2 regions of the Mesorhizobium sp. M0437 genome follow, and region 1 is predicted to be linked to the other one. Evidence: riboswitches for the same ligand, from Rfam matches in the RefSeq annotation. Region 1 holds a riboswitch; the other holds the start of a gene.
The links. Region 1 has a riboswitch for S-adenosylmethionine ahead of metX (homoserine O-acetyltransferase MetX). Riboswitches for the same ligand answer to the same signal wherever they lie in the genome.
Positions count from the first base shown of each region.

Region 2: linked by a shared signal. The riboswitch ahead of NKI72_RS09555 (O-succinylhomoserine sulfhydrylase) and the one ahead of metX (homoserine O-acetyltransferase MetX) in region 1 are both predicted to bind S-adenosylmethionine.

Region 1 is NZ_JAMYRK010000006.1:19,483-35,124, reverse strand. Features, by position in the region: gene NKI72_RS05865 (aldo/keto reductase) at 22-969, opposite strand; gene NKI72_RS05860 (quinone oxidoreductase family protein) at 1,316-2,296, shown strand; gene NKI72_RS05855 (gamma-glutamylcyclotransferase) at 2,341-2,874, opposite strand; gene NKI72_RS05850 (DUF2125 domain-containing protein) at 2,989-3,990, shown strand; gene NKI72_RS05845 (prephenate/arogenate dehydrogenase family protein) at 4,124-5,059, opposite strand; gene hisC (histidinol-phosphate transaminase) at 5,066-6,175, opposite strand; SAM riboswitch at 6,314-6,391, shown strand; gene metX (homoserine O-acetyltransferase MetX) at 6,467-7,636, shown strand; gene metW (methionine biosynthesis protein MetW) at 7,752-8,366, shown strand; gene NKI72_RS05825 (hypothetical protein) at 8,418-8,639, opposite strand; gene NKI72_RS05820 (hypothetical protein) at 8,638-8,844, shown strand; gene NKI72_RS05815 (DUF1330 domain-containing protein) at 8,930-9,250, opposite strand; gene NKI72_RS05810 (SDR family NAD(P)-dependent oxidoreductase) at 9,486-10,232, shown strand; gene NKI72_RS05805 (RNA polymerase subunit sigma-70) at 10,275-11,300, shown strand; gene NKI72_RS05800 (DUF1194 domain-containing protein) at 11,319-12,125, opposite strand; partial or broken gene NKI72_RS05795 (ABC transporter ATP-binding protein/permease) at 12,202-14,034, opposite strand; gene NKI72_RS05790 (class I SAM-dependent methyltransferase) at 14,257-15,039, opposite strand; gene gloB (hydroxyacylglutathione hydrolase) at 15,138-15,642, shown strand, end outside.
Region 2 is NZ_JAMYRK010000011.1:9,736-25,377, reverse strand. Features, by position in the region: gene NKI72_RS09580 (aspartate aminotransferase family protein) at 1-706, shown strand, start outside; gene argF (ornithine carbamoyltransferase) at 721-1,632, shown strand; gene NKI72_RS09570 (Hsp33 family molecular chaperone) at 1,795-2,805, shown strand; gene apaG (Co2+/Mg2+ efflux facilitator ApaG/CorD) at 2,812-3,204, opposite strand; gene NKI72_RS09560 (ceramide glucosyltransferase) at 3,432-4,583, shown strand; gene NKI72_RS09555 (O-succinylhomoserine sulfhydrylase) at 4,620-5,810, opposite strand; SAM riboswitch at 5,881-5,958, opposite strand; gene NKI72_RS09550 (2'-deoxycytidine 5'-triphosphate deaminase) at 6,092-7,186, shown strand; gene araD1 (AraD1 family protein) at 7,217-8,209, opposite strand; gene mmsB (multiple monosaccharide ABC transporter permease) at 8,397-9,689, opposite strand; gene mmsA (multiple monosaccharide ABC transporter ATP-binding protein) at 9,686-11,218, opposite strand; gene chvE (multiple monosaccharide ABC transporter substrate-binding protein) at 11,318-12,382, opposite strand; gene NKI72_RS09525 (LysR family transcriptional regulator) at 12,700-13,689, shown strand; tRNA gene NKI72_RS09520 (tRNA-Gly) at 14,004-14,077, opposite strand; gene NKI72_RS09515 (DUF6460 domain-containing protein) at 14,209-14,472, shown strand; gene NKI72_RS09510 (histone deacetylase family protein) at 14,477-15,379, opposite strand; gene NKI72_RS09505 (MATE family efflux transporter) at 15,430-15,642, shown strand, end outside.

The DNA of each region.
Region 1 (15,642 bases):
GTCTTGAACGATCGTGCGCGGCTATGCGCTGGCCTTGTCGAGCTCGGCCAGATCGTCCGGGCTGAGCTGCAACGACGCGGCACGCACCAGGCTGTCGAGCTGGTCGAGCGTCGTCGCGCTGGCAATCGGAGCGGTGACGCCGGGCTGTGCCATGACCCAGGCAAGCGCCACTTCCGCTGGCTTGGCCGAGTGTCTGGCTGAAACAGCATCGAGCGCTGAGAGAATGCGCATGCCGCGGGTGTTGAGATAGCCTTTCACACCGCCACCGCGCGGGCTTTTGCCGAGGTCGGCCTCGCTGCGGTACTTGCCGCTCAGAAACCCCTTCGCGAGGCTGAAATAGGTGATGACGCCGATGTCCTCGGCCGCGCACAGGTCGCGCAGCGGACCATCGAAGGACGAGCGGTCGTAAAGGTTGTATTCCGGCTGCAGCACCTCGTAGCGCGGCAGGCCGCGCAGGCTTGCTACGTCAAGTGCGGCCCGCAGCTGGGCGGCGTCGAGGTTGGAAGCGCCAGCATAACGGATTTTGCCCTTGTCGAGCAGTTTCTGGTAAGCGCCGAGCGTTTCCTCATAAGGGGTCGCCGGGTCGGGCCAGTGCGACAGATAGAGATCGACGCTATCGACCTGCAGCCTCTTCAGCGAAGCATCGATGGCCTGTTCGATATAGGCGGCGGACAGGTCCCTCTTACCCTGTCCCATATCCGAACCGACCTTGGTGATGACGACAACCTTGTCGCGGTTGCCACGGCTCTTCATCCATTTGCCGATGATGGTTTCGGATTCGCCGCCCTCGTGGCCGGCAATCCAGCGCGAATAGGAATCGGCCGTGTCGATGGCGTTGAGGCCAGCGTCGACAAAGCGGTCGAGCAGGTCGAACGAGGTTTTCTCATCGGCGGTCCAGCCGAACACATTGCCGCCCAGAACCAATGGCGCGATGGATAGGTCGGTGCGACCGAGACGACGTTTCTGCAAGGCTGATCTCCATGGTGATTCATGCTGGGGCGGGTGGGAGCCGCCGACCGAGCTAACCTATGTCGCACCGTGGCAACGTCAAACGCATAGCCTCTTTTCCAGCCCGCCGGCGCTTCACAAAACCGCGACCCGCCGCGCCGTGTCCGGCCCCAAGGCGCTGGTCCCGGGCATCCAAACCGGCAGCCTCTGAAGAAACGATCTGGCAAGTTTGGCACATAGATTGTCAAATCTGCCAATTCAGACCTTTGCCGGCCGGCCATAGGTTCCGCCGCGCCGACGCAAGTCTCGGCACGGCCTGGCCGGGGCTCAGACTGTTGGCCTCGGATTGTTTGTTATGGAGACCGGCATGAAAGCAATTGTATTTGACGCCATCGGTTCGCCGCGCGACGTGCTCTATGTGGATGACCTGCCGATGCCACGGATCAGCGACGGCGAGGTGCTGGTCAGGATGGTCTCGGCCTCGATCAATCCGGGCGACTTCCTGTTTATCCAGAACCTCTATCCCGAACCGAAGAAGCCGCATTTTCCCCGGCAGATCGCCGGAAACCATGGCGCCGGCATCGTCGAAGCCGTTGGCGCGAACGTCGGGTTGGAACCGGGGATGCTTGTCGCGTTCAGCTATTATGGCAGCTGGGCCGAGTACGCCGCCATTCCCGCCGAATGGCTGATCCCGTTGCCTGCCGGCTATCCTGTCGAACGCGCCGGGCAGATGGTGAACCCCATTACCGCGTGGGATCTGCTGGTGGATTCCCGTGTGCGGCCTGGCCAATGGCTGGCTGTCACGGCCGGCTATTCGTCAATTTCGACAATGGTGATGCAGTTCGCCCAACGACGCGGCATCAACGTCATCGCTCTTGTGCGGCGCTCGCACCAAAGCTTCGATCCGAAGACGCTTGGCGCCGCCGCCACTCTTGACCTTTCGGAGTTGAAGACAAGTATCCGGGAAGCCGTGATGGATATCACCGGCGGCGCCGGATTGAACGGGATTATCGACAATGTCGGCGGACCTGTCAGCGGCGAATTGATCCGCACCCTGGCGCTCGGCGGGCAGATGGTGATCAATGGCGGAATGAGTGCCGAGCGCTTCGAACTGCACAATTTCGACGTGTTGCTGAGCGGCGTCGAAATCAGGGCGAATATCTATCGCTACTTCTTTTCGCCGCCTGCCGAAGCCGACCGGCCTGTCCTATGCGAGATTATCGACACCTTCGGCCAGCCCGGCTTCCACGTTCCTGTCGGCGGTCTCCACCCGCTGACCGAGTTCAAGCTTGCCGTGGCAAACAGTCTGGATCGCGCCGATCTTGGAAAACAGATTTTCAGGATGTAGCCCGCGTCACGACACCGAAAACATCATGGTAACGACAAAAGGCGCTACGTCGCGATCCGTCTCGTCACGTCTTCCAGCCAGTGGTCGCTTATACCCAGTGCTTCGAGGTGCTCCAGCGTGCTGAGCACGTAATCCTCATTCCTCCCCGATTGGCCGACGGCGCCGCGAACGACGGCCGCCGCCTCGGCCGGGTCGAGCGCACCGGCATATTGCTCATGGCTGCGGTCCACGACATAGGCGACGGCGTCGACCGTCTTGCCCCCATCCGTTTCACCCTTGTCGAGGCGAACGCTGAGCACACGTTCGAGATAGACGTTGGTGACCAGCTCGCGTTCGCGCAGATAGGTAATGACCTCGTTGCGCAGCTCGCCTGGAACCCGGAACGCCAGCCCGATGCAGGAGCCTCCGCGGTCGAGGCCGAGCACCAGGCCCGGCCGTTCGCGCGTGCCGCGATGCACGAAAGAATAGACGCAGAGCGAACGGCGGTAGCCATGCAGGCGGGCGCGCCGCGTCTCGACATGTGCGAATCCCGGTCGCCAGATCAGTGAGCCGTAGCCAAAAACCCAAAAATCGCCCATATCGCCAAGCCTGATTGTGACGACCACCTCACCGGTGGTGTTTCAGTCCGTCTACCTGTTGGTGCCGCAAGCGACAGCCCGCCCGTGCCACCCCGCGTTAACGAAAGCCGCAGCATGACGTCAAGTGACGAGCGCCCGCCGCCCAGCCAACGTCGCCGCCTGTTGTGGCTTGCCGCTTTCATCCTCGTGCTGTTCGGCATCTACAGCGCCGGCTGGTTCTACCTGGCGGACCTGGTCGAGAGCGCCACCAAAAAGGCGGTCGCCGATCTCGACGACAAAGGCATCAAGGCCGACTGCGCCAATCTCGCGGTCAGCGGCTATCCCTTCAGCTTCACCGTTTCCTGCGACAGCCTGGCTTACGAGGACGACAGCCGCAACGTCGCGGCATCGACAGGCAAGATCAACGCCGCCACGCAGATCACCCGGCTTCTGTCGCCTGCCGCCGAGCTCAGGGGGCCGCTCAGGACCTCTGTTCCCGGCATGACCCCGCTCTGGATCGACTGGGATGATCTGCGGGCCGACATGAAGCTGTCCTGGCCGCTGCCGAGGCGCCTCTCGCTGCAGGCAGAAGGCCTGTCCGGCCAGACCGATCCGGCAGACGACACCGATCCCGTCTCGCTGTTCAGCGCCGGAACCGCCACCGGACAATTGCGCCCAAACGGCCCGGACATCGACTATGCCGGCAATTTCACCGATCTTGAAATCGACGCGGCGGCCATCGACGGGCGCGTCTTGCCGCCGCTCGACGGCAGCGGCGACCTGACGCTGAAGAACGGCGTCACGCTGATCAAGGCAAATCCGAAGAGCCTGCGCGGCCAGGCGGCCGAAATCCACAAGCTCGATCTGTCGTCCGGAACTGCGCGCATCACCGTTTCGGGACCGCTGTCGGTCGATGACGACGGTCTCATAAATGCCGACCTGACGATCAGGCTCAATGATCCAAAGGCCGTGGCGGCAATCCTCGCCACCGCCATCCCCGAGCAGAAGAAACAGATCCAAACCGGCTTTGCCGGACTGGCGCTGCTCGGCAACCAGCCGTCGATGCCGCTGAAGATCGTCAGGGGCAAGGCCTCGCTCGGCTTCATCCCGCTCGGCAAGATCAAGCCGCTCGACTAGAGCAACTCCAGGAAAAGTGTGAAACGGTTTTCCGTCCGGAATTGCGCAAAACAAAGAGATAGAGCGGTTCGGCGTTTCTGTGAAACGATGAACCGCTCTAAGCCGGGCCGGCCTGCGATCGGCCTGCCGCGGCTTATCCCTTCGGCGGGTGTTCGACTGCCTGGCGGCCGAAATCCGGTACGTCGATATCCTGGCCGGCCTCGATGATCGAGCGGCGGACGGCGCGGGTGCGGGTGAACAGGTCGAACAGTTTTTCGCCGTCGCCCCAGCGGATCGCCCGCTGCAGCGAGGACAGATCCTCGGAAAACCGCGCCAGCATTTCGAGAATGGCGTCCTTGTTGTGCAGGCAGACGTCGCGCCACATGGTCGGGTCGGACGCCGCGAGACGAGTGAAGTCGCGAAAGCCGGAAGCCGAGTATTTGATGACCTCGGACTTGGTCACCGACTCCAGATCGTCGGCGGTACCGACGATGTTATAGGCGATGATGTGCGGCAGGTGCGAAACGATGGCCAGCGTCATGTCGTGATGCTGCGGGTCCATCGTGTCGATGTTGGAGCCGCAGCGGCGCCAGAATTCCGAGAGCTTTTCCAGTGCTGCGGGATCGGTGCCGGGCAGCGGCGTGAAAATGCACCAGCGGTTCTCGAACAGTTCGGCAAAACCGGCGTCCGGTCCCGATTTTTCGGTGCCGGCCAAAGGATGGCCGGGGATGAAGTGCACGCCATCAGGCACGTGCGGCTGCATCTGCGCGATCACCGACGCCTTGGTCGAGCCGACATCGGTGAGGATGGCGCCCTTCTTCAGCGCCGGCGCGATCTCCGCGGCGACCGTACCGGAAGAACCGACCGGCACCGAAACGATAACCAGATCAGCATCGCGAACCGCCTCTTTCGCATCCGTCGTATAGGTGTCGCCAAGGCCGAGTTGGCTCGCCCGTGCCAGCGTCGCTTCGCTGCGCGTCGAAATCGCGATTTGGCCGGCGAGCTCCTCGCGGCGGATGACGCGGGCCAGCGACGAGCCGATCAGGCCGATGCCGACCAGCGCGATTTTTTCGAACATCGGTGATGTCATGGTGTTCTAGCTTTTCAGGAATGTCGCGAGTGCTGCGACAACGCCGCGATTGGCCTCTTCGGTGCCGATGCTCATGCGCAGCGCGTTGGGAAAACCGTACCCGGAAACGCGCCGCAATATGTAGCCGCGCGCACTGAGGTAGTCGTCGGCGGCCGCCGCCGAATGCCTTTTGTCCTCGGGAAAGTGGATGAGGATGAAATTGCCGACGCTCGGCGTCACCCGCAGCCCGAGCCCGCTTAGTTGCTCGCTCAGCCAGGCCAGCCAGGTCTCGTTGTGCGCGACGCTGCGTTCGATATGGGCGCGGTCGTGGATCGCCGCGATGCCGGCCTCGATTGCCGTTGCATTGACGTTGAAAGGCCCGCGCACGCGGTTGATCGCGTCGATGACGTGCATTGGCGCATACATCCAGCCGATCCGCGCCCCGCCCAGGCCCAATTTGGAGAAAGTGCGGGTCATGACCACGTTTTCCGCGCTGCCCACCAACTCGACGCCGGCTTCATAATCGTTGCGCCGGACATATTCGGCGTAAGCTGCATCCAGCACCAGAAGCACGTTTCGCGGCAGGCCGGCATGCAGGCGGCGCACCTCCTGGAACGGCACGTAGGTGCCGGTTGGATTGTTTGGATTGGCAAGGAAGATGATCCGGGTAGCCGGCGTCACCGCGGCGAGGATCGCATCGATATCGGCGCGTTCATCGGTCTCCTTGACCGTCACCGGGACGGCACCGGCCGACTGTATGTAGATCTTGTAGACCATGAAGCCGTGTTCGGTGATGATGGCTTCGTCGCCGGGCGCGAGGTAGGTCTGCGCCAGCAGGCCCAGAATCTCGTCGGAGCCGTTGGAGCAGACGATGTTCGCCGGGTTGAGCCCGTGCACCTCGGCGATCGCTTCCCTCAGGCGCCTGGCGCTGCCGTCGGGATAGACCGCGAGCTTGTCGGCGACCGCGCGCGCGGCCTCTATCGCCTTTGGCGAAGGGCCGAGCGGGTTCTCGTTCGCCGACAATTTATGGACCTTGGCGACACCTTCAGGCGCCGCGCTCTTGCCGGGCACATAGGCTTCGATGTCCATGATGCCGGCGCGGGGCTTTGGACGTGTCTGATCCGGTGTCTGGCTCATTTCATGAAATCCGTCGAGAGTGCCTCCATCCGGAAGCCGCAGCGGAAATACAAGCCGTGGCCCGGAATGTCGAGGGGCGGCAATTCGGGATCAAGAACTTGCCGTTGACGAAGCCATGCGCGAGTCATAGAAGAACGGCTACAGTTCCGTGGTGATTTGGCCGGTCGGCTTGCAGCCACGTTAAACAACTTGCTAAAGGGCCGTTTGCATCTTGTAACCGGCTTTGCGAAGGCATGGCCGGTTTTTTGTTGCCAGACCGGTGGACAACTGAAGGCCGGGCAAGGAGATGTGATGGTCGCTTTGCGCGCGCGAAAAACCAACAACGAGGCCGACCAGCCGTCGAGCCCGGTGTTGCGTTTCGGCGCCGACAAGCCGCTCAAGCTCGACGCCGGCACGCTGCTGTCGCCGTTCCAGATTGCCTACCAGACCTATGGCACGCTCAACGACGCGCGCTCCAACGCCATCCTCGTCTGCCATGCGCTGACCGGCGACCAGCACGTCGCCAACACCAATCCGGTGACCGGCAAGCCGGGCTGGTGGGAAGTGCTGATCGGTCCCGGCAAGATCATCGATACCGACCGTTTCTTCGTCATCTCGTCAAACGTCATCGGCGGCTGTCTCGGCTCCACCGGTCCCGCCTCGACCAATCCCGCCACCGCCAAGCCCTACGGGCTCGACCTGCCGATCATCACCATCCGCGACATGGTGCGGGCGCAGTTGATGCTGGTCGAGCATTTCGGCATCGAACAGCTGTTCAGCGTGCTGGGCGGCTCGATGGGCGGCATGCAGGTGCTGCAATGGGCCTCGAGCTATCCCGAGCGCGTCTTCTCGGCGCTGCCGATCGCCACCGGCGCCCGCCATTCCTCGCAGAACATCGCTTTCCACGAGGTCGGCAGGCAGGCGGTGATGGCCGACCCGGACTGGCATGGCGGCAAGTATTTCGAGCACGGCAAGCGGCCGGAAAAGGGGCTGGCGGTGGCGCGCATGGCCGCCCACATCACCTATCTGTCGGAAGCAGCGCTGCACCGCAAGTTCGGCCGCAACCTGCAGGACCGCGAAGCCCTGACCTTCGGTTTCGATGCCGACTTCCAGATCGAGAGCTATCTGCGCCATCAGGGCATGACGTTCGTCGATCGCTTCGATGCCAACTCCTATCTCTACATGACCCGGGCGATGGACTATTTCGATCTCGCCGCCGACCATGGCGGCCGGTTGGCCGATGCCTTCGCCGGCACCAAGACGCGCTTCTGCCTGGTTTCGTTCACTAGCGATTGGCTGTTCCCGACCGAGGAGAGCCGCTCGGTCGTGCACGCGCTGAACGCGGCCGGCGCCTCGGTATCGTTCGTCGAGATCGAGACCGACCGCGGCCACGACGCCTTCCTGCTCGATGAGCCCGAACTGTTCGCCGCCATCAAGGGCTTCATCGCCTCGGCCGCGCGGGCGAGAGGGCTCGGCGCATGACCCCGAAAAGTTGCGGATTGTTCGGATCAGGACCATGTGCCAGGCATCAGCGCATGACCCCGAAAAGTTGCAGGCTTTTCGGATCAGGGTCATGTGCCGAGCAAGAGCCGAAGGCATGAGCGTCAACCGCGCCCAGCGCGTCGACCTCGAAGTCGTCGCCGATCTCATCCCGCCGCAGTCGCGGGTGCTGGACGTCGGTTCCGGCGACGGCCTGCTGCTCGAATTGCTGCAGGAGACCAAGAAGGTCGATGGCCGCGGGCTGGAACTGTCGCAGCGCGGCGTCAACGAATGCGTGGCGCGCGGCCTGTCGGTTATTCAAGGCGATGCCGACAAGGATCTCCAATTCTATCCCGACAAGGGTTTCGACTTCGTCGTTCTGTCGCAGACCTTGCAGGCGACCCGCAATCCGAAGCTGGTGCTCGACGAACTGCTCCGGATCGGCAACCGCGCCATCGTCTCATTCCCGAATTTCGGCCACTGGCGGGTGCGCCTTTCGCTGCTCTTCAACGGCCGCATGCCGGTGACCAAGGACCTGCCCTATTCCTGGTACGACACGCCCAACATCCATTTCTGCACCATTCGCGACTTCGTCAATCTGTGCGACGAGCTTGGCGCGACGGTGGAAAAGGCAACCGCGCTCGACGCCAACGGCCAGCGGATCGGCTTCTCCATGCCTTGGTGGTTCTGGAACTTTTTCGGCCAGCAGGCGGTATTCCTGCTGAAACGATAGGTTTGACAGGCAGAAGCAACGAACCTCAGACCTGCGCAAGAAACCATATTTTCAATTTTCAATCCAATGAAGTTGCCCGGCATTCTTTGTTGCTTTAACAGGTCTCAAACGGGTTGGTTTGGGGGAAGCAATGAAGACGTTAGTATTAGCAACAGCTTTGATGTCGGCCACTTTGATTTCCGGATGCACGACGTCGAAGACCGATTTCCAGAATGGACAAGTCGCGTTGAGCGGCAGCCCGGCGCTGAAACGGCAGGCGATCCAGCGGTGCATGACCAAATTCAAGATGCGGTTCGGCAAGGTTGAAAGGGCAAACCTCGCCGCGCTCATGAACGTCCCGGATGCCGGATTGGAACACACGTTCTGCACGCGATTGATGAACGGCTTCGCGAACGGCAGGATCAACTACTCGGATTACCTGGCTGCATTGTCGCATGGCGACATGTCCAACGCGATCAAGGTGCTGCAGGGGCGGTGAAGCTGCCGATGCAGACGCGATCCAAATTCGGTGCCGCCAGATAGATGGCGGCACCATAGACGCCGGTTGTACCCGATCATTCCCTCTATTCAAGCACGTCCGTGGCCTTGTGCGGGTGCTGGACGCCATCAACGAAGACCACGTCGGACCGGGAATTGCCGGTACGCAGCGGCAATATCTCCTGATAGGCGGGCGAGTCGTACCATGCACGTGCCTGCTGCCGGTTGGGAAACTCGATGACTATGAGATAGCCCGGCCAGGTGTTTTCAACGACTTCCACCTCGCCTCCGTGCACCACGAAGCGGCCGCCAAACGGTTCCAGCGTGGCATCGATCTTGTGCAGGTACTCGACGATCTGCGGTCCCGGCGTGACCTGGCGCATATGGGCGACGGCGTAGGCGGTCATGGCGTAACTCCTTGTGGTCGAAGGCCGGACAACCGGCTTGATGGGAGCAGTTTGCCGAGACGTCGCGCACAGGTCGATTACCCCCGAGGTAATGACACTGAATACAAAACCGACGCGCCGCTGCCGTCAGCTGAAAGATATTTCCGCCTGGCACCGATGATTTCCACCCACCTGCGCTGTCCTTATCGATGAGCGCGCCTGGATGGTCCGGCGGCCGGGAATAGAGAGGTGATCCATGGGATCGTTGCAAAATCAGAATGTCGTCGTCGTCGGAGGCAGCCGTGGTGTCGGCCGCTCCATCGCGGAGGCCGCCCTCAAGGAGAAAGCGACGGTGCTGGCCGTCGCCCGCGGAAAACAGGCCCTGGCGCAATTTGCCTGGGAGGTCTCGGGCGTGAAGACGCTCGCGGCCGATGCTACGATGGACTCCGCCCCGGATAAGGTCTTCGCCGCGCTTGAGCCGGACGTACTGGTGATCTGCGCAGGTGCGCTGGCGCCTTCTGCGCCGGTGCATGAACAGAACTGGAAGGCGTTCTCGGCAAATTGGGACACGGACGTCAAGGCGTCGTTCCTGTTTTGCCGGGCCGCTCTGCGGCGTCCGCTCAAGCCGGGGACCCGGATCGTTCTGATCTCCAGCGGCGCGGCCTTGACCGGCGGACCACCGAACGCCGGCGGCTATGCTGGCGCAAAACGCATGCAGATGTTCCTGGCCGGTCATAGCCAGAAGGAGGCCGACCGGCTTGGCCTCGGCCTGCGCTTCATGGCGCTCGCGCCGATGCGCATCATGCCGGAAACCGGCGTGGGCAAAGCCGGCGTCGACAGCATAGCGGCCTATATGGGCATCCAGCCGGCGGACTTCATCGCCGCCATGACCGACATGCAAACGCCGGCCGATGTCGGACGGGCGGTGGTCGCACTCGCCACCGGCCAGCCGCAAGGCAGTTCCTTCATGGTGAGCGGTAGCGGGCTTGCCCCGGCCGCCTGAGGGGCGCGTAATGCAACGCTCGCTCGTAACCGCACAAGCCACATGACAGACGCTCAACCACCTCTGGAACCATCACGCCAGCCGATCCTCGATCGGCTGGCCTTCGAGAAGGTCACGGCCGCGCATCGCCGCGAGCTCAAGCTGCATTGTTATCGCATGATGGGTTCGCTGCACGAGGCCGACGACCTCGTCCAGGACACGTTGCTTCGCGCCTGGCGCGCAAGATCGGAGTTCGACGGGCGAGGTTCGGTTCGCGGTTGGCTCTACATGATCGCGACCAACGGTTGCCTCAACGCCATCAAGGCGAGGTCGAGGGCGCGTCGCATTCTCCGGGAACCCGGACGGCAGCCCTCGCACGGGGCGGCCATAGGCGGGCCCATAGCCGACATCGCCTGGCTGGAGCCCTACCCCGACGCCGAGCTTCCAGACGTTGCCAGCAGCGAGCCAGGTCCGGAAGCCCGTTACGAGAGCCGCGAGGCCGTCCAGCTCGCCTTCGTCGCGGCGATCCAGGATCTGCCGCCCAGGCAGCGCGCCGCGCTGCTGCTTGCCGACGTCCTCGGATGGTCGGCTGTCGAGACGGCGCGTTTGCTGGGCGGATCGACGGCTTCGATCAACAGCGCGTTGCAACGGGCCCGCGCAACGCTGGCGACGCGCTATCCTCAGGGACGGCCGGCCAGCCGATCACGGCCCAGCCCCGAAGAAGGCCTGCTGCTCGAACGCTACATGCAGGCCTGGCAGGCCGCCAATCTCGACAGCTTGATCGAGCTGCTGCGTGAGGACGCCATCTACACCATGCCGCCTTGGCGTGAATGGTATCAAGGCCGCGAAGCGATCCGCGGTTTCTTCGAGACCGTCTGGCCGAGGTTTGGCGGCTTCCGCACGCTGGCCACCCGCGCCAATGCCCAGCCGGCGGTCGGGGTTTATTCCCGCAGCCACGATGGCCCTGAATGGCGGGCCCATTCCCTGCATGTGTTCGACGCAGCCGAGGGCGGGATCGCTTCCTTGACGATCTTCATAGGGCCGCTCGGGCCATCTCTGTTCCCGGCCTTCGGCCTGCCACCAGCCTAGCTTACCCCTGGGCCAGCCTTATCGGTCGAGTTCCGGGAAATAGGGGTCCGAGAAAAACCTTCGGTCGCGCTCACCTTGCAGGCAGTCGATCGGTGCGTCGATGCGGATCGTCCTCGGATCCACCTTGGGATACTCGATGCCGCTGACCTCGAGGATCAGTTTGCGGCGAGTGGCGGTGGCGAATTCGGAAGCAGCATAGATCGGCAGCACGAACGAGCCCGGCCCGCCGGTGACGCATTCGGCATAGTACCGGTCGAGATGGCTGAAGGTGGGTGACGGGCTGACCAGGATCGGCAGCCCGTTGATGACGATGCCCTTCGCCAGCGCCGCATCGCGTGCCGTTGTGACCGGCAAGCCGGTGTTGTTTGGGCCGTCCCCCGAGACGGCGATGACGCGGCGGTTGCCGGTGAAGGCCGTGCCGTCGAAAAGCTCGGCGCCGAAAGCCACAGCACCGGAAATCGAGGTGCCGCGAAAGCTCCTGAACGGGCGGGCCGCGATCTTGTCGGCGAAAGCGTTGGCGCTCTCCTTGCTGTCGACGACCTGCCAGGCAATGACCGCATCGTCGCGGATGGTGCCGGCCCATTCGAAATAGGCGATGGCGATGCGGCCGAAGGTACCGGCACGCACGGCGTTGATGAAGTCGGGGTGGCGCAGCGCCGCGACATAGCCGGCGCGCTGCAGGGCAAACTCCCTTTCATCCATCGACTGCGAGATGTCGACGGCCAGCACCAGCTCGACATCGACGGCAATTGCATTGGCCGGCGCGGCCGCAGGTGCCGCCGGGGTGCAGGCAAGGCAGGCGAGCAGGGCGAGTGCGTCAAGCATGGCCGATCGGAACGTTCCCATCTGAAACGATCGCGACAGTTTTTCGCCGCGATCGCGGCGAAATAAAGCTTGCCTTCTATTTCTTTCGGCCGGTCGAGGCGATCGCCGGGGGCGGTTCGATGGCACCTGCCCTGATACGGGCCGGCTTGAGTGGCGGTTGGCCGGCATCCTTGACGATGGTCAACGCCCGCCGGAAAAAGCGGGCATTGTGCTGGCCGCGGCCGATATTGAGGATCGCGGCGTCGGGAAGGCGCTTCTCCAGCATCGACAGCACTTGCCTCAGCGTTGGGCCGTCGAACGCGTCCAGCGCCTCGTCGATGATCACCCATTTCGGCCGTCGCAAGGCCAGCCTGGCAAAGGCCAGCAGACGCTGCTCGTCGTCGCTGAGCTCACGCTCCCAGCGCGCCGAGCGATCGAGCGAGGACGACAGGCGTTGCAGCCCGACATCGGCCAGCACCTCCGAGATCTCGGCATCGCTCGCCTCCGCCGCGCCGTCTGAATGGTTGAGCACCTCGCGCAGCTTGCCGAGCGGGAAATAGGGGGTACGCGGAACAAAGATCGGCGCTTCTCCGGCCGGCATGCCGATCCGTCCGCTGCCCCATGGCCACAGACCGGCAATGGCCCGGAAGAACAGCGTCTAGCCGGCGCCCGGATCTCCGGTGATCATGACCCGGTCGCCGGCGCGGATTTCGACATGCGGCTCGGCAAGCTTGGTGCATCCCTCCGGCGAGGCGACCTCGAGTTTCTCGAAGGTCAGGCTGCCGTCCGGGTTTTCGCCGAACGAAATGCGCCTTTCCGTATGGTGCAGCGCGTCGGTGTCGGCAAGCGCGATGCGGAAGTCGGCGACCCGCATCAGCGTAGCGCGCCAATCGGCGATGCCGCCGATATTGTTGATGAACCAGCGCAGCGACGAATGGACCTGGTTGAAAGCGCCGACTGCCATCATCAAGCCGCCAAAGCTGATATCGCCGGCGAAATAGACCGGTGAGGCGACCAGGATCGGCGCGACGACAGTGATCCAGCCATAGGTGTCGGTAACCCAGGAAAGATTGATCTGGGCGCTGTAGATGCGCCGCATGGCGCCCAGCACCATGCCGAGATCGAATTCGAGCCGGCGCCTGGCATCGGCCTCGCCATGCGCCAGCGCGATGGCATCGACATTCTCGTTGACGCGAACCACCGAGGAGCGCAGCTCCGCTTCACGCGTATAGCGATCGTTGTTGAAGCGGATCAACGGTCGCCCGACCAGCCAGCTCAACCAGGAGGCGGTGCCCGCATAAAGGATCGCCGCCCAGACCATATAGCCGGGTATGGCCAGCGAATGGCCGCCTATGTGGAAGACGAAGCCGGAAGACAGCGACCACAGGACCCCAACGAACGAGGCAAGCAGGATGCAGGACTGCAGCAGGCCGATGCCAAGACCGGTGGAAAGATCGGAGAGATGCCCGGCATCCTGCTGCAGGCGCTGGTCGGGATTGACGCCGATGGCGCCGGCATGGGTCAGCCGGAAGGCACGCGCCGGCCGCATCCATTCGTCGATCAGGTCGAGCGTCAGCGCCTCGCGCAGCTTCAGGCGGAGCATCTGGTCGAGCCAGGTCTGGCCGACATTGAGCACCACAAGCCCGCCGGCGATGCCGGCAAAGACCAGAAGCTGATGCAGGAAAGCCGGCATGTCGCGCCGCGCAAGCGCGTCGTAGAAAGGCTGGTTCCAGCGATTGAGCAGAACCTGCCCGATCGAGCTCGCCACGATGACGGCGACGATGCCGATCGCTGCCCAAAGCAATTGTTTTCGCACTGGCGAGCTGGTCAGTGCCAATTTGATTGTTGCCAGCTGCTCACGCAGGCTGCTGGCTTCGATCGACGTGGCAAGCTTCTGGGCGCTGGCCTCGACATCCGGAAGATCAGCCATGAGTGGATCCTTGCATTCGAAAGCGATGCTGAAACCCGGTCATAGAATCGACCGCGTATGCCTTCAATCCGGCAGCCAACCCGTCCGCGACAGACAATGCATGTCGCGCAAAAGTGTGCAGCGGTTTTGCGATAACGACATGCATAAAACAACAACCTAAAGCGCGTCGTACGAGGCCGGTCTAATGCGACGCGCTTTTGGTGAGAAAAAGCCTGCGTCGGATCACGAACGCGTCATCCTGGCGGTGTCGGACGTCCGGCCCGCGACAGCCCGGCCAAGCGTCGGCGCGCCATGCGGCGAGAGAACCGGCACGAAGACGCGGCGGGACGCGCGCTGGGCAACCGGCACGCCTTGATAGAGCCGCTTCTGCGCCTCGACAACGATAACGCCAGAAAAGATCGGCCAGAAGCGCCGGCCGGCGCGTTCCAGCACATTATGGAACTGCATCATGAAACGTCGCGGCGACGGCGGGAAGAACAGCGCATCGGACCACGCCGCCGGCGTGAAATTCGCTTCGCGCAGCAATTCGGTCAGCTGGCCGCGCGAGAACGGCCGGCCATTGCCGAAAGGCGTATGCTCGAAGCGTGCCCAGACGCCGCGCCGGTTGGGCACGACGATGACGACACGGCCGGCCGGCGACAGCACCCGCCAGATCTCGTTCAGCGTCTCGCGCGGGTTCTCGACATGTTCGAGCGAATGGACGAGCAGCATGCGGTCGATGCAGGAATCGACCAGCGGCAGTTCCTCGTCGAAGACCAGGGCAGTCGCCGTCGGCCCGGTCGCCGGCCAGACCACCGCGCCCTGCGTTGCCGGCATGAAGGCAAAGACGCGCTCGGCATCGCTGCCGAAGCGCTCCAGCCACGGCAAGGTGTAGCCGAGGCCGACCAGCCGCTCGTTGGGCACGACGGCCCATATCGAGGACAGCGCCATGGTGATCGAGCGTTCGGCCAGGCGGCCGAGCGTGGTCGAATAAAACGAACGGAGATCGACAATGTCTGAATGCATGCGCGGAACGGTAGCTTCGAAGCAGTCCAAGTTCAACAAAGGCAGATGACATCGGCTGGCAGGCGCCCTATGTCTGCGGCAATAAAGGGAGAGATGCGATGCCGGTCGAGATCGAACAATTCATGTGCCGCAGCGACAATTTCGGCGTGCTGGTGCACGACCCGAAAAGCGGCCAGACGGCGCTCATCGATGCGCCCGAGGAGGCGCCCATCCTGGCGGCGATCAAGCGCACGGGCTGGACCCCGACGATGATCCTGACCACTCACCACCATCTAGACCATGTCGAGGCCAATCTGGCGCTGAAGGAGCGTTTCAAGCTGCGCATTGTCGGGCCGGAAGCCGAAAAGGCAAAGATTCCCGGCATCGACGAAACTGTCGAGCAAGGCTCGGTGGTCCATCTCGGCGACGAGCGGATCGAGGTCATCGCCACACCCGGCCATACCGCCGGCCATGTCACCTATCATCTGCCGGCGTCGAAAGTGGCATTCGCCGCCGACACGCTGTTTGCGCTCGGCTGCGGGCGGCTGCTCGAATGCAAGCCGCCGGTGATGTACGAATCCCTGAAGAAGCTCGCGGCGCTGCCGGCCGACACGGTCGTCTATT
Region 2 (15,642 bases), on a different contig from region 1:
GGATGCCACCGAGAAGGCGATCACGCCTGAAACCGCGGCGATCCTGATCGAGCCGGTGCAAGGCGAGGGCGGCATCAGGCAAGTGCCGACGCAATCGCTGAAGCGGCTCAGGCAGCTCTGCGATCAGCACGGACTGCTCCTGATTTTCGACGAGGTCCAATGCGGCGTCGGCCGCACCGGAAAGCTGTTCGCGCATGAGTGGGCGGGTGTCACCCCCGACCTCATGGCGGTGGCCAAAGGCATCGGCGGCGGCTTCCCGATGGGTGCCTGCCTCGCCACCGACGAGGCAGCGGTCGGCATGACCGCCGGCGTGCACGGCACCACCTTCGGCGGCAATCCGCTGGCAATGGCGGTCGGCAACGCCGTGCTCGACGTGGTACTGGAAGACGGCTTTCTCGAAGACGTCCAGCGCAAGGCACTGCTGTTGAAGCAGGGGCTCGCCGGTGTCGCCGACGAATTTCCGGATGTTATCGAAAGCATCAGGGGCACCGGCCTGATGCTCGGGCTTAAATGCGCGATGCCCAACACCAAGGTCACGGTGGCACTGCGTGACCAGCATCTCTTGACGGTTCCGGCCGGCGACAACGTTATCCGCCTGCTGCCGCCTCTCACCGTCACCGACGCCGAGATCCACGAAGCGCTCGAGCGCATTCGTGCCGGCGCCAAGAGCCTGGCAGATGCCATCGTCGCTGCCGCTGCGAAGTAATCCTGGAATTCCTGATGTCCCTTCGCCATTTCACCGATCTTTCCGCCGTTTCCGAAGGCGATCTGCGCTTCATGCTCGACGACGCAGCGGTGCGAAAGGCAAGGCTCAAGGCCGGCGAACGCAGCAAGCCGCTCGAAGGCAAGGTGCTGGCGATGATCTTCGACAAGCCGTCGACGCGCACGCGCGTGTCGTTCGACGTCGGTATGCGGCAATTGGGTGGCGAGACGATCATGCTGACCGGCACCGAGATGCAGCTTGGCCGCTCGGAGACCATTGCCGACACGGCCAAGGTGCTGTCGCGCTACGTCGATGCCATCATGATCCGCACCACCTCGCATGACCGGCTGCTGGAACTAATGGAAAACGCTACGGTCCCCGTCATTAACGGGCTGACCGACGAGACCCATCCCTGCCAGCTGATGGCCGACATCATGACCTTCGAAGAGCACCGCGGTCCGGTGGCCGGTAAAACGATCGCTTGGACCGGCGACGGCAACAACGTGCTGCATTCGCTGCTGGAGGCATCCGCGCGGTTCCATTTCAAGCTGAATGTCGCCGTGCCCGAGGGCAGCGAACCGGCCCAGAAGCATGTCGACTGGTCGAAAGCCAATGGCGGCAAGCTGAAATTCACCCGTTCGCCCGAGGAGGCCGTTCACGAGGCCGACTGCATCGTCACCGACTGCTGGGTGTCGATGGGCCAGGAGCACCGTGCCCGCGGCCACAATGTCTTCCTGCCCTATCAGGTCAATGCGGCACTGATGGCGAAAGCCAAGCCGGATGCGCTGTTCATGCACTGTCTGCCGGCGCATCGCGGTGAGGAGGTTACCGACGAGGTCATCGACGGACCGCATTCGGTGGTGTTCGATGAGGCCGAGAACCGGCTCCATGCCCAGAAGGCAGTCCTGGCCTGGTGCCTGGGCGTTTGATACGAGCCGCGGTGATCCGCGCCGGCCTGATCTGCGCCGCCTTGATCTGGGCCGCCTTGATCCGGGAGTTGGTGGTGCCTATCTCAGGCGCATCACGCAAATCGAGCGCGTCTCGTCGCATGCGCCCCGGAGGGCGGCATCGCCGCGCCCCGGAGCTTTGTCATGTTGGAAACTCATCAATTGGCTGAACATAAACCCAAGCTCGGCGAATTCGGCTACGCCGGCGACGACCATGTCGTGCCGTTCGAGGTCGGCCCGCTCGACGTGCGCGGTCGCACCGTCCAGCTCGGGCCGATGCTCGATGCTATTCTCAGCCGCCACGACTATCCCGAGCCGGTCGCCCGGCTCCTGGCTGAAGCCTGTGTGTTGACAGTATTGCTCGGAACTTCGCTGAAGTTCGAGGGCAAGTTCATTCTGCAGACCCGCACCGACGGGCCGGTCGACATGCTGGTCGCGGATTTCTCCACGCCGCACGCGCTGCGCGCTTATGCCCGCTTCGATGCCGACCGGCTGCAGGCTTTGACTTCTGCCGGCGAGACGTCACCGCAGACGCTGCTCGGCAGCGGCGTCCTGGCGCTGACCATCGACCAGGGCGCTCACACACAACGCTACCAGGGCATCGTCCAACTCGACGGCGTCACACTGGAAGATGCCGCACGCACTTATTTCCGCCAGTCGGAGCAGATTCCGACCGACCTCCGGCTTTCGGTTGCCAAGCTTCTGACGCCCGGCGTCGGCGGTGCCCGCGAACAATGGCGGGCCGGTGGCCTGCTGGCACAATTCCTGCCGCAGTCGGCGGAGCGCATGCGCGTACCCGACCTTCCAGGTGGCGACGGCGATCCGCGTGAGGAAATCCACGACCCGACCGACAATTCCTGGCAGGAGCTGCTGGCGCTGCTTGGTACTGTTGAACCGACCGAGCTGATCGATCCGACGATCGGCGCCGAACGGCTGCTTTACCGGCTTTTCCACGAGCATGGCGTCCGCGTGTTCGGCGGGGTGCCGGTCGCCGACCAGTGCTCATGCTCGAGGGAGAAGATCCACGGCATCCTTGAAGGCTTTTCCGCCGAGGAGATCAGGGACAGCACCGAGGATGGCAGCATTCACGTCGCCTGCGAATTCTGCTCGAAGCAATATGACTTCGACCCGGCGGAGTTTGCAGCGGCCGGATGACGGCCGTCAATTGACGGTGCGCCGCATTCCCGGCAAGTCGAGCGAGAAGGCGGGGATGGCGACGTCGAACGTCTCGCCCCGCCTGTTGCGCATGGTGTAGTGCCCGACCATGATGCCGGATGGCGTCGAGAGCGGGCATCCAGACGTATACTGATAGCTGTCGCCGGGGTTGAGTCCGGGTTGCTCGCCGACGACCCCGGGGCCGCGCACTTCCTCGACCTTGCCGGTGCCGTCGGTAATGTGCCAGTAGCGCGACAGAAGCTGCACGAACTCATCCGACTGATTGTCGATGGTCACCTGATATCCCCAGACATAGCGGTTTTGCGGCGGGTCGGAGTGATCCTCCAGATAGAACGGCCTGACCTGCACTTCGATGTTGCGGGTGACGGCGCTGTACATAAACTGCTCCAAAGCAATGTAGATGGAACTTTCGACGCTCAGCGCAGTTTGATCAACGATGCGCGTCATCTCCTTGCCCGACTCGAGCGCAGGTGCCGAAAAACAATGTCATTTAAGTGACACATGACAATGATGGTGTGCAGGCTTGTGCCGGGCGACTCAGCGTTCTGTCGAATTGTTGAAAACGGCCGTCATGCGGCCGGCACTTCTGGAGTGACCAGATCTCGATGGAACCGACATTCGCAGCCGCTCTCCTTTCCATAGCCCTCCTTCTTTCAAATCTCGCCAGCATCCTGTTAGCTTCGCTGAAGCTGAAGCGACCAGCCAGGATCGCACCGCCCGCCAACGCGCCGCCGGTATCGATCGTCATCCCGGCACGCGGCGTCGAGCCGTTTGCCGAAGAGACGCTGGAGCGCGCCTTCTCACTCGACTGGCCGCGCTACGAACTCATCTTCTGCGTTGCCCATGCCGACGACCCGGTGGTCAAGCCGATCACCGCCGCAATGGCGCGCTTTCCAGCTATTCGCGCCCGCCTTCTAGTCGGTGACGACCGCATCAGCGGCAATCCAAAACTCAACAATTGCGTGAAGGGTTGGGAAGCGGCGCATTATCGCTGGGTCATCCTTGCCGATTCCAATGTGCTTATGCCGAGCCACTACGTCCAGCAGCTGATGGCGGCATGGCGGCATGGCACTGGCCTCGTCTGCTCGACGCCGATCGGCTCACGGCCGGACAGTTTCTGGGGGGAGGTCGAATGCGCCTTTCTCAACACGCTGCAGGCACGCTGGCAGTACGCTGGAGAGGCGCTCGGCCTCGGCTTCGCGCAGGGCAAGAGCATGTTGTGGAACAAGCCGATGCTCGACGCCAATGGCGGCATCCGCGCGCTTGCCGCCGAGATCGCCGAGGACGCCGCCGCGACCAAGCTGGTCAACGGGCTCGGACTGCGGGTCAATCTTGTCGCCTCGCCCTTCGAACAGCCGCTCGGCCGGCGCACGCTTGGCGAGATCTGGTCGCGGCAGGCGCGCTGGGCGCGGCTGCGCCGCGTCACCTTCGCGCTGTTCTTCGCCCCCGAGATCCTGATCGGCGCGGCGCCGCCGCTGGTGCTTGCGCTGATCGCGGCGGCGGACGCCGGCGGCAGCCTGCCGGCAACCGCCATCGCCGTGCTGGTCGCGGCCTACCTGCCGGAATGCGCCTTGGCCTCGGCCAAGGGATGGCAGCTGTCGCCGCGCACGATCCCGGCGATGATGGCGCGAGACCTGATGCTTCCCGCCATTTGGGCGCGCGGATGGCTGAGCGGCGCCGTCGACTGGCGCGGCAACGTGATGACTATCCAGACAAAGACCGTCGCGGAGCTGGAAGAGACCCCGTCCGGCGCCTGATCGGCGCGTCCCCGCTCGCCTCTGTTCGGCCAGCCCTTATCCGGCAACTCTCAGTGCCTGCTCGATGTCTTCGAGCAGGTCGTCGGCGTCCTCAAGGCCAACTGACAGCCTGAGTGTTCCCGGTCCGATGCCGAGCTCGGCGCGGGCCTCATCGGTCAAGTTCTTGTGCGTCGTCGTCGCCGGATGGGTGATCAGGCTCTTGGCGTCGCCGAGATTGTTGGAAATGAGCACGACGTCGAGTGCGTTCTGGAAGGCAAAGGCCGCCTGCTTGCCGCCCTTCACATCGAGGCAGATCAGCGTCGAGCCACCCGACATCTGCTTCTTGACCACGGCCGCTTGCGGGTGGTCGGCACGGCCAGGATAGATGACACGGGCGATTTGCGGGCGCTCGGCCAGGAAATCCGCGATGCGGCCGGCACTTTCCGTCTGCTGGCGTACGCGTAGCGGCAGCGTCTCCAGGCCTTTCAGCAGCGTCCAGGCATTGAAGGGCGAGAGGCTTGGGCCGGTGTGGCGGAAATAGTCATGCAGGTTCTCGTCGATCCATTTCTTGTCCGACAGAACGATGCCGCCAAGACAGCGCCCCTGGCCGTCAATATGCTTCGTGGCCGAATAGACGACGATGTGGGCGCCGAGCTGCAGGGGTTTCTGCTGCAAGGGCGTGGCGAACACATTATCGACGATCAGCCTGGCGCCGATCGAATTGGCAAGTGCCGCGACGGCGGCAATGTCGATCACTTCCAGCGTAGGATTGGTCGGGCTTTCCAGGAAGAACAGTTTGGTGTTCGGCTTGACCGCCTTTTCCCAATTGGCGATGTCGGTGCCGTCGACCAGCGTTGCCTCAATGCCGTATTTCGGCGCCAGCGTCTCGACCACCCAGCGGCAGGAGCCGAACAGCGCGCGCGCCGCCACGATATGGTCGCCCGCCTTGGCGCTGCACAGCAGTGCTGCCGTCACCGCCGCCATGCCGGATGCCGTGGCGCGCGCGTCTTCGGCTCCTTCCAGCGCGCACATGCGTTTTTCAAACATGTCGACCGTCGGATTGGCATAGCGCGAATAGATGAAGCCCGGCTCCTCGCCCTTGAAGCGGGCCTCCGCCGCTTGCGCCGTCTCGTAGACATAGCCTTGGGTGAGATACATCGCCTCGGAGGTCTCGCCGAAGCCGGAACGCAGCGTTCCGGCATGCACGAGTGCGGTCTGAGGCTTCCAGTCGCGCTTCTTGGTCATCATTCCATCCAAACACCAAAATTGGTCCAAACAACAAAAAACCGGTCGCGAAAGTCGCAACCGGTCCATATGGCCTTGCGGCCCGACGGTCCTTTAGCGACTTGTTTAACGTGGCTGCAAGCCGACCGGCCAAATCACCACGGGATAACGAGCTTTAGACCCGCGCCACGCTTGCGTCAATTGCCGGCATGATTAAGAGGGTTGTACCAAGCAGGTGCCAAACGCGTCCACGGTCGGACCTGCGACAGAACAAGACCTCGCCCGGCGTTCGAACGGAGCCAGACTTGCGGCAGACAGGCATTCTTCCCGATCAGGATATTTCCGCGCTGTTCCAGACGGGCGCGCTGAAATCGCCGCGCACGCTCGATGCCGATCAGATCCAGCCGGCCAGCCTTGACCTCAGGCTCGGCGACAAGGCCTGGCGGGTGCGTGCTTCCTTCTTGCCCGGCCCGGACCACAGGGTTGCCGACAAGCTCGACCGGCTGAAGCTGCACGAGATCAACCTCGCCGAAGGTGCCGTGCTGGAAACCGGCTGCGTCTACATCGTGCCGCTGCTCGAAAGCCTGGCGCTGCCCGCCCATATTTCCGCCTCCGCCAACCCGAAAAGCTCGACCGGACGGCTCGATATCTTCACTCGGGTAATGACCGACCGCGGCCACGAGTTCGACAAGATCGCCGCCGGCTATGAAGGCCCGCTCTACCTGGAGGTCAGCCCGCGCACTTTCCCGATCGTCGTGCGGACCGGCTCGCGGCTGTCGCAGATCAGGTTCCGCACCGGCAATGCGCTCTTGTCGGAAAACGAGCTGCACGAGTTGCACCGCGCCGAAATGTTGGTCGCCACCGAACCACCCAACATCTCAGGCGGGGGCATCGCGCTATCGATCGATCTCGACGGAGACAAGGACGGGCTGGTCGGCTATCGCGGCAAGCACCACACCGGCCTGGTCGACGTCGACAAGCGCGCCGCGCAGGATGTCGTCGATTTCTGGGAGCCGCTCTACAAGAGCGGTGCCGGCGAGCTGGTGCTCGATCCGGACGAATTCTATATTCTGGTGTCGCGCGAGGCGGTGCATGTGCCGCCGCTCTACGCGGCCGAGATGACGCCCTTCGATCCGCTGGTCGGCGAGTTCCGCGTCCATTATGCCGGTTTCTTCGACCCGGGTTTCGGCCATTCGGCGTCGGGCGGCACCGGCAGCCGGGCGGTGCTCGAGGTACGCAGCCACGAAGTGCCGTTCATCCTCGACCACGGCCAGATCGTCGGACGGTTGGTCTATGAGCACATGCTGAAACGGCCGCGGGCGCTCTACGGCACTGATCTCGGCTCGAATTATCAGGCACAGGGCCTGAAACTGTCCAAGCATTTCCGCGCCGCGCGCTGACCTTCCTCTCACTTGCGGGCTACGCCCTGCTCAAAGTGCCTTCACCGCCACCTTCACCGGCTGCTCGATTTCAAGCGGGTTGCGCAGTGGCAGGCCGAAATCCTGCGCCTCGATTTCGAATACGTCACCGGCCTCGGTCCTGATGCCGTCGGCAAAGGACAGCGTCGCCGTGCCGAACATGTGCACATGCACGTCGCCCGGCTGGCGGAAGGCCGAGTATTTGAAGTGGTGATGCTCGAGATTGCCAATGGTGTGCGACATGTTCGCCTCGCCCGACAGGAACGGCTTTTCCCAAAGCAGCTTGCCGTCGCGCAGGATGCGTGAAGCGCCGCGGATATCGGACGGCAGATCGCCGATCAGGATCTCCGGCCCGAACGAAGCGTTGCGCAGCTTGGAATGGGCAAGGAAGAGATAGTTCACACGCTCGGTGACATGGTCGGAAAACTCGTTAGACAGCGTGAAGCCGACGCGGAACGGGGCGCCGTCGTCGCCGATCACATAGATACCGGCGATTTCCGGCTCCTCGCCGGCATCCTGGGCGAAGGCCGGCGACATAAGCGCCGCCCCGGGCGCCACCGCCATGGTGCCGTTGCCCTTGTAGAACCACTCCGGCTGCACGCCGATCTGGCCCTTCGCCGGCTTGCCGCCCTCAAGCCCCATGCGGAACATCTTCATTGAATCGGTCAGCTGTTCCTCGCCGTCCGTGCTGAGCTTCTTGTGCATGGAATCGCGGGTCGCGGCGGAGCCGAGATGCGTCAGCCCGGTGCCGGTGAGATGGAGATGCGCCGGATCGGGATGGTTGATCGGCGACAGCAGCCGGCCCTTCTTGTAGGCAGCGTCGAGGTCGACGGTTTCGCCGAAGCCCTTGCGCTCGATCAGGGCGACAAGCCCGCTGCCGGTACGCGCGGCTTCCATCGCCAGCGAATAGACGCTGCGGGCGCCGTTGATGACGCGGGTCTTGCCGCCGTTGCGGGCAACGACGCGGATCGTCTCGGCGTCGTCGAGGATTTGTGAGATCAGCATGGTAACCCTCTCTGAATTGTGGGCTGGCCTGCCCTTTCTCGGCAAACCCTGCCCTGCGCGGCCCGGACCCTGTCCGCGCCTCGGTTGAAATTCTTCGTCCGGATTGCGCTCGCGGATCAGGTCCCTCGGGGGACTTCTTTGCGCCCGGCAGCGTCGCGATGTGACCCGTATGCCTCCTGGTTGCCTCTCAAGCCTTGTTCTTGTTGTAGACGTCGAAGACGACGGCGCCGAGCAGCACCAGGCCTTTGACCACCTGCTGCCAATCGACATTGACGCCCATGATCGACATGCCGTTGTTCATGACGCCCATGATGAAGCCGCCGACCACCGCGCCGATCACCTGGCCGACGCCGCCCATCGCCGAAGCGCCACCGATGAACACCGCGGCGATGACGTCGAGCTCGCTGCCGAGGCCGGCCGCCGGCACAGCCTGCCCCAGGCGCGCTGCGATAATCAGGCCGCCGAGTGCCGACAGCACGCCCATATTGATGAACACCATCAACGTCAGCCGTTCGGTCTTGATGCCCGATAGCTGGGCTGCCTTGGCATTGCCGCCCATCGCATAGATGCGACGGCCGATCGTCATGCGTTTGGTAACGAAGACGAACAACGCGATCAGCACGCCCATCACCATGAGAACGATGGGGAGGCCCCTATAGGTGGCGAATTGGTAGACGAGAAACAGCGCCAGCGCGCTGATCACCAGGGTCTTGACGACGAACAGCGAGAAGGGCTCGGCTTCGTAGCCATGCTTCTCGCGGGTGCGCCGTGCCCTGAGCCCGAAATAGGCATAGGCGAGCACGGCGACGAGGCCGATCACGATCGTCGTCAGGTGCAGCGTCAGGCCGCTGCCGACAATGGTTTTGCCGGCGGCGTTCACGGTTGGCGGTATCAGCGTCAATGGGCCGATCAGGTCCGGAATGAAGCCGGAACTGAGCGCCTTGAAGCCGACGGGAAGCGGCCCTACGGAAGACCCGCCACCCAGCAGCGCCTGGCAGATGCCGCGGAAGATCAGCATGCCCGCCAGCGTGACGATAAAGCTCGGTATTCGGTGATAGGCAATCCAGTAGCCTTGTGCCGCGCCGATCGCACCACCGACGATCAGGCAGATGATCGACACCACCAGCGGATTGCTCAATGGGCCAAGCGGCCAGATGACCATCATCATCGCCGCCAGCGCGCCGATGAAGCCGGCGACGGAGCCGACGCTGAGATCGATGTGGCCCGAAACGATCACCAGAAGCATGCCCAGCGCCATCACGATGATGAAGCTGTTCTGCTGCACGAGATTGCTGAGGTTCACCGGCTTGAACAGCGTTCCGGACGTGGTGAACTGGAAGAACACCATGATTGCGATCAACGCCAGCACCAACCCGTATTCGCGCAGGTTGGTGACCAGCGCCGAGACGGCAATGCGAGGTCCCTGTTGTAGATCCTGGGCAACGCCGGTCTGCGGCCCGGGAGCGCTTTCGGTGCTCATGATGCTTTTCCTTCTCCGCGGACGATGGCGCGCATTATCTTTTCCTGGCTGGCGTCGCTTGCCGCCATTTCGCCGACGATGCGTCCTTCGTTCATGACGTAGATGCGGTCGGTGATGCCGAGCAGTTCGGGCATTTCCGACGAGATGACGATGATTGCCTTACCCTCGGAGGCGAGACGCGCGATGATCGTATAGATTTCATACTTGGCGCCGACGTCGATACCGCGTGTCGGCTCGTCGAGGATCAGCACTTCCGGATTGGCGAACAGCCATTTCGACAGCACCACCTTCTGCTGATTGCCGCCAGAAAGGTTGCCGGTCATCTGGTAGACGCTCGAGGCGCGGATATTGGTCCTGCCGCGATAATCGTTGGCGACCGAAAGCTCGCGCAAATCGTCGATCACGCCGTGGCGCGACACGCCGGGCAGGTTGGCCAGCGTGATGTTGTGCTTGATGTGGTCGATCAGGTTGAGCCCGTAGGTCTTGCGGTCCTCGGTAACGTAGGCGATGCCGTGTTCCACCGCCTTGCTCACCGAAGAGACGTCGATCGGCTTGCCGTTGAGGAACACCTCGCCGGTGATGCGACGGCCATAGGACCGGCCGAACAGGCTCATGGCAAACTCGGTCCGGCCGGCGCCCATCAGCCCGGCAATGCCGACCACTTCGCCCTTGCGGGCGTTGAGGTTGATACCCTTGATGACCTGCCGCTCGGCATGGATGGGGTGGTAGACCGACCAGTTTTTCACTTCGAGAACGGTCTCGCCGATCTTCGGCTCGCGCGGCGGATAGCGGTCGTCGAGCGAACGGCCGACCATCGAGGTAATGATGCGGTCCTCCGAGATGTCCTTCTTGGCCAGCGTCTCGATGGTCCGCCCGTCACGGATGATGGTGACCTTGTCGGCGACCCGGTTCACCTCGTTGAGCTTGTGCGAGATCAGGATCGAAGTGATGCCTTGCCGCTTGAATTCGAGCAGCAGATCGAGCAGCGCCTGGCTGTCCTTTTCGGACAGGCTCGCGGTTGGCTCGTCGAGAATGAGCAACTTCACTTCCTTGCTGAGCGCCTTGGCGATCTCGACCAGCTGCTGCTTGCCGACGCCGATATTGGTGATCAGCGTGTTGGGGTCTTCCTTGAGGCCGACCTTCTTGAGCAGGGCACTGGTGCGCGCCTCATTGGCATTCCAGTCGATGACGCCGTATCTGGCGTGCTCGTTGCCGAGAAAGATGTTTTCGGCGATCGACAGCATCGGCACCAGCGCAAGCTCCTGGTGGATGATGACGATGCCCTTGCGCTCGCTGTCATGGATGCCTTTGAAATGGCACTCATCGCCGCGATAGATGATCTGGCCATCATAGGTGCCGGACGGATACACACCCGACAGCACCTTCATCAGCGTCGACTTGCCGGCGCCGTTCTCGCCGACCACGGCATGGATCTCGCCTTCCTCGACCATGAGCTTGACGTTCGACAGCGCCTTGACGCCGGGAAACGTCTTGGTGATGTCGCGCATCTCCAAAATCGTCGATGACATTGAGAATACCACTCCTGCGAGGTCCGCAAACAATACCGGGCTGGCTCGCCAACGAAAAGGGGCCCTGCCTGCGCAGGACCCCAGGCTTTGTAACCGCGATTACTTCAGCTCTTCGGCCTTGATGTAGCCGGAGTCGACCACCAGGGCCTGATAGTTCGACTTGTCGACGTCGTGCGGTGTCAACAGGATCGAGGGAACGACCTTGACGTCGTTGTTGTAGGTCGTGGTGTCGAGGCCTTCCGGCTTGCCGCCCGAGAGCACCTTGTCGACGAGTTCGACCGTCGCCTTGGCGAGTTCGCGGGTGTCCTTGAACACCGTCGAATACTGTTCGCCGGCGATGATCGCCTTGACCGAAGCGGTCTCGGCGTCCTGTCCGGTGACGATCGGCCATGGCTGATCGGCGGTGCCGTAGCCTACGGCGCGCAGCGAAGCGATGATGCCGCGCGACAGGCCGTCATAGGGCGAGAGCACGCCATCGACGCGGCTGCCGTCCGAGTAGTTGGCGGAGAGCAGATTGTCCATGCGGGCCTGGGCGGTTGCCGCCAGCCAGCGCAGCGTGCCGACCTTGTCCATGCCCATCTGGCCGGACTTCACGACGAGGGTCTTGTCGTCGATCAGCGGCTGAAGAACCGACATGGCGCCGTTATAGAAGAAGAACGCATTGTTGTCGTCCGGCGAACCGCCGAACAGCTCGATGTTGAACGGGCCCTTCTTCTCGGGATAACCGAGACCCTTGAGCAGCGATTTGGCCTGGATGACGCCGACGCCGAAATTGTCGAAGGTGGTGTAGTAGTCGACATTTGGCGTCTTCTTGATCAGGCGGTCGTAAGCGACGACGACAACGCCGGCGTCATTCGCCTTCTGCAGCGCATCGCCCATCGTGGTGCCGTCGATCGAAGCGATGATCAGCGCCTTCGGGCCCTTGGTGATTTCGTTTTCCAGCTGGCTGAGCTGGTTCGGAATGTCGTCCTGCGCGTACTGCAGGTCGACAGTGTAGCCCAGAGCCTCGAGCTGGGACTTGACGGCGTCGCCGTCGTTGATCCAGCGCTGCGAGGTCTTGGTGGGCATCAGCACGCCGATCAGGCCTTCGCCCGCCTGCGCCGGCAGCGTCATGGCCGCGATGCCTAGGGCCGCGACGGCGGCCAGTGTCTTGATAATCTTCACATTAACTCTCCCTGGTTGATGGACGCGTACCCTTGGGTTTCGTGGGCCGCGCAATCGTGCAGGAGCGCCAAACGCGCCGCTGCCGTCAATCGATCTCCGGTATCCTCCCAATCGGCCCCGAGACTCTGGTTTCAATCGATACGAGTTTTCCCTCGTCACCGACCGTCAAGCCTCAGGACGCGCGAAGGGTGTGTCGCTTTGCCATAACTGTCAAATGCGATCTTTGATGGTTGCTATATCGAGACTGATATGGCTTAGGCTAGTGACGACGCTGCCGGATCCAGCCAGGGCGCCGGGCGTAAGAGTAGAGAAGAATCATGGCGGCGCTGCGAAATCCTGACGGAATATCAGCCAGTTACGATGAAATTCCGGGTGATGGCGGAACCTTGCTGCGCAGCGGCTTGAGCCTGCGTCACATGCGCATGATCGCGGCCCTCGACGAGCACGGCCGGGTGAGTGCCGCGGCCCAGGTGATGAACATCTCGCAGCCGGCGGCCTCGCGCATGATCGCCGAGATGGAGGCGGTGCTCGACGTCAAGCTCTGCGAAAGGCTGCCGCGCGGCATCACGCTGACACCCTATGGCAAGGCGTTGGCACGGCGCGCGCGATCGATCCTGCTCGAGATGCGCGAGGTCGACCGCGAGATTTTCGAGCTCAAGGCGGGCAAGGGCGGCTCAGTATTCCTGGGCGCGGTGACAGCACCGGCGATCGAGCTGGCGGTGCCGGCGATCCGCGAGATCCGGCGCCTTTATCCGCGCATCGAAATCACCATGCAGGTCGAGACCTCGAACGTCCTGGCGCGCGAGCTGATCGCCTCGCGCCACGATTTCATCATCGCCCGCATCCCCGACGACCTCAATCCGCGGCTGTTCGAAGCGCGCGTCATCGGCGTCGAGAAAGCCTGCCTGATCGTGCGCCGCGGCCACCCGCTGACCAAGGGCAAGGCGGTGCGGCTGGAAGACACCGCCGCCTATGACTGGGTTTTCCAGTCGGGCGGCTCGCCGCTGCGCCAGGCGATGGAAAGCAACTTTTTGAACCGCAACATCGCGCTGCCGGACCGCATCCTCAACACCAGCTCGCTGCTATTGACTCTGGTCATGGTCGCGCAATCCGACGCCATTGCGCCGGTTTCGATCCAGGTCGCGAAGTTCATCCAGAACCCCGAAGGCCTGGCCGGCGCCATCGATGTTGTCCAGACTGAATTCGACATCGAGGTCAGGCCCTACAGCCTGATCACGGTGAAGAACCGCGCGCTGTCACCGGCAGCCAAGATGCTGCACGACTTTATTCTGCGGGAGGTGGGATAAGGGCTGGAGCGGCAAGCGGAGCGCATCCCGTGGCCGGCCAGACGACCAGACAGGCCCGCCAGCAGCGGCGCCGATGCACGTCGGCCACTATTGCCTGATGCTCAAAAAAAGCCCGCCAGCAGAAGCCAGCGGGCCAAGGGTAGACTTTCCGGTTGGGGTCATTCGAGGCCCCGCCGACCCTCAATGTGAGATATTCCACGAACTGGCACATCGGCCAAACAGATGAAAGACGGCCAGCCGGGCTGTAAAACTGCCTATAAATCCGCTGGTTTTCAGCTTGGCCAGAACAAGTGCAATGCACCGGGGGCAAAAGCTGGAGCGGGTAGCGGGAATCGAACCCGCGCGTTCAGCTTGGGAAGCTGACAAGCTACCATTACATCATACCCGCGCTGGTTCCTCCGATATCATGGCCCGGCGCCGATGCGCAATCCGGTTTGAGGGCTCGGCTTGATGCAGGGCTATCAACTGCGTATTTCTAGGCATGTGCCCGAATCGCGGCACCCGACTGTGGAGACAGGCTTGTCCGCACTGAACCGCTTTCTCGGCGATACGCCGCTCCGGGTGATCCTGAAGCTGCTTGTGGTGTCGTTCCTCGTCGGGCTGGTCATGAATGCCTTCGGCTGGTCGCCGATGGATGTGCTTTATGGCATTCGCAAATTCTTCATCGACCTGTGGAATTTGGGCTTCCACGCCATCGACCGCTTTCTCGGCTACATCCTGCTCGGTGCCGCGATCGTCGTGCCGGCCTTCATCCTGCTCAGGATCGCTAACTACCGGAAGTGAATTTTCAGGCGTAGCCCGCCGCCACCTCGAACAGGATGGCGTGCCGTGCAGCAAGTGCTGCGACATCCGTCGAATAGCCGCCGCCGATAACGCCGCATACCGGTATCCCAAGCGTGCGGAAATGGCGGATCACCATATCGTCGCGGGCGCGCAGCCCGTCATCCGTGAGCGACAACCTGCCGAGCCGGTCCTCGACATGGACATCGACGCCGGCATTGTAGAAGACGAGGTCCCAGCGCCTTCGCGCCGACAGCTCCGGCAGGATGGCGTCCAGCCGCTCCAGATAGGCTGCATCGCCGGCGCCGTCGGGCAGGGCGACATCGAGATCGGAGGCGATCTTGCGCGCGGGGTAGTTGCGGTCGCCATGCATGGAGAAGGTAAACACGCGCGGCTCGTCGTTCAGGATATCCGCCGTGCCGTCGCCCTGATGCACGTCGAGGTCGACGACCAGAATGTTTTGGACAGCAGCTTCGGCGAGCAGCACCAGCGCGGCAACGGCTACGTCGTTGAAGGTGCAGAAGCCGGCGCCTTGCGCGCGCCGTGCATGATGGCTGCCGCCGGCGGTGTTGCAGGCGATGCCGTTCAGCAACGCTAGCCGCGCCGCCAGCACCGTGCCGGCCGTTGCGAGCTTCGCCCTCAGCGAAACCCGCGGTCCGACGGGAAAGCCGATCTCGCGCTCGATCGCCACCGGCACTTTGCAGGCAAGCACCTGGTCGACATAGTCTGCCGCGTGGGCAAGCTTCAGCCATGATGGCCGCGCCGCCTCCGGCTTGTTGAGCGCTTCGGGACGTGCCAGGCCGCGTGCCCGCAACGCATCCATCAGCAGCGGATATTTGCTCATCGGGAAGCGGTGGTTGACGGCGAAGCCGGCGTCATAGTCGGGATGATGAACGATCTGCAAGGGCATGGGGCGGCCGGTGCGCCAGAGGCGGATTTCGGTTGACCATAACGGGGTGGATGGTTGCGCGAGGTCCGCAAACTGGGGCACATCGGCTGGCCGATCAAGCCGCAACGGGAAGCAACACGCGTTTGGAGCAGGCTTTACCCACCGAAGCCCACGCCACCGAAGCCGGGGCCTTCGTCGTCACCAACCGCTCGGTGCTCGCCATCGCCGTGCCGATGACGCTTGCCTATCTGACGACGCCGCTGCTCGGAATTGTCGACACGGCG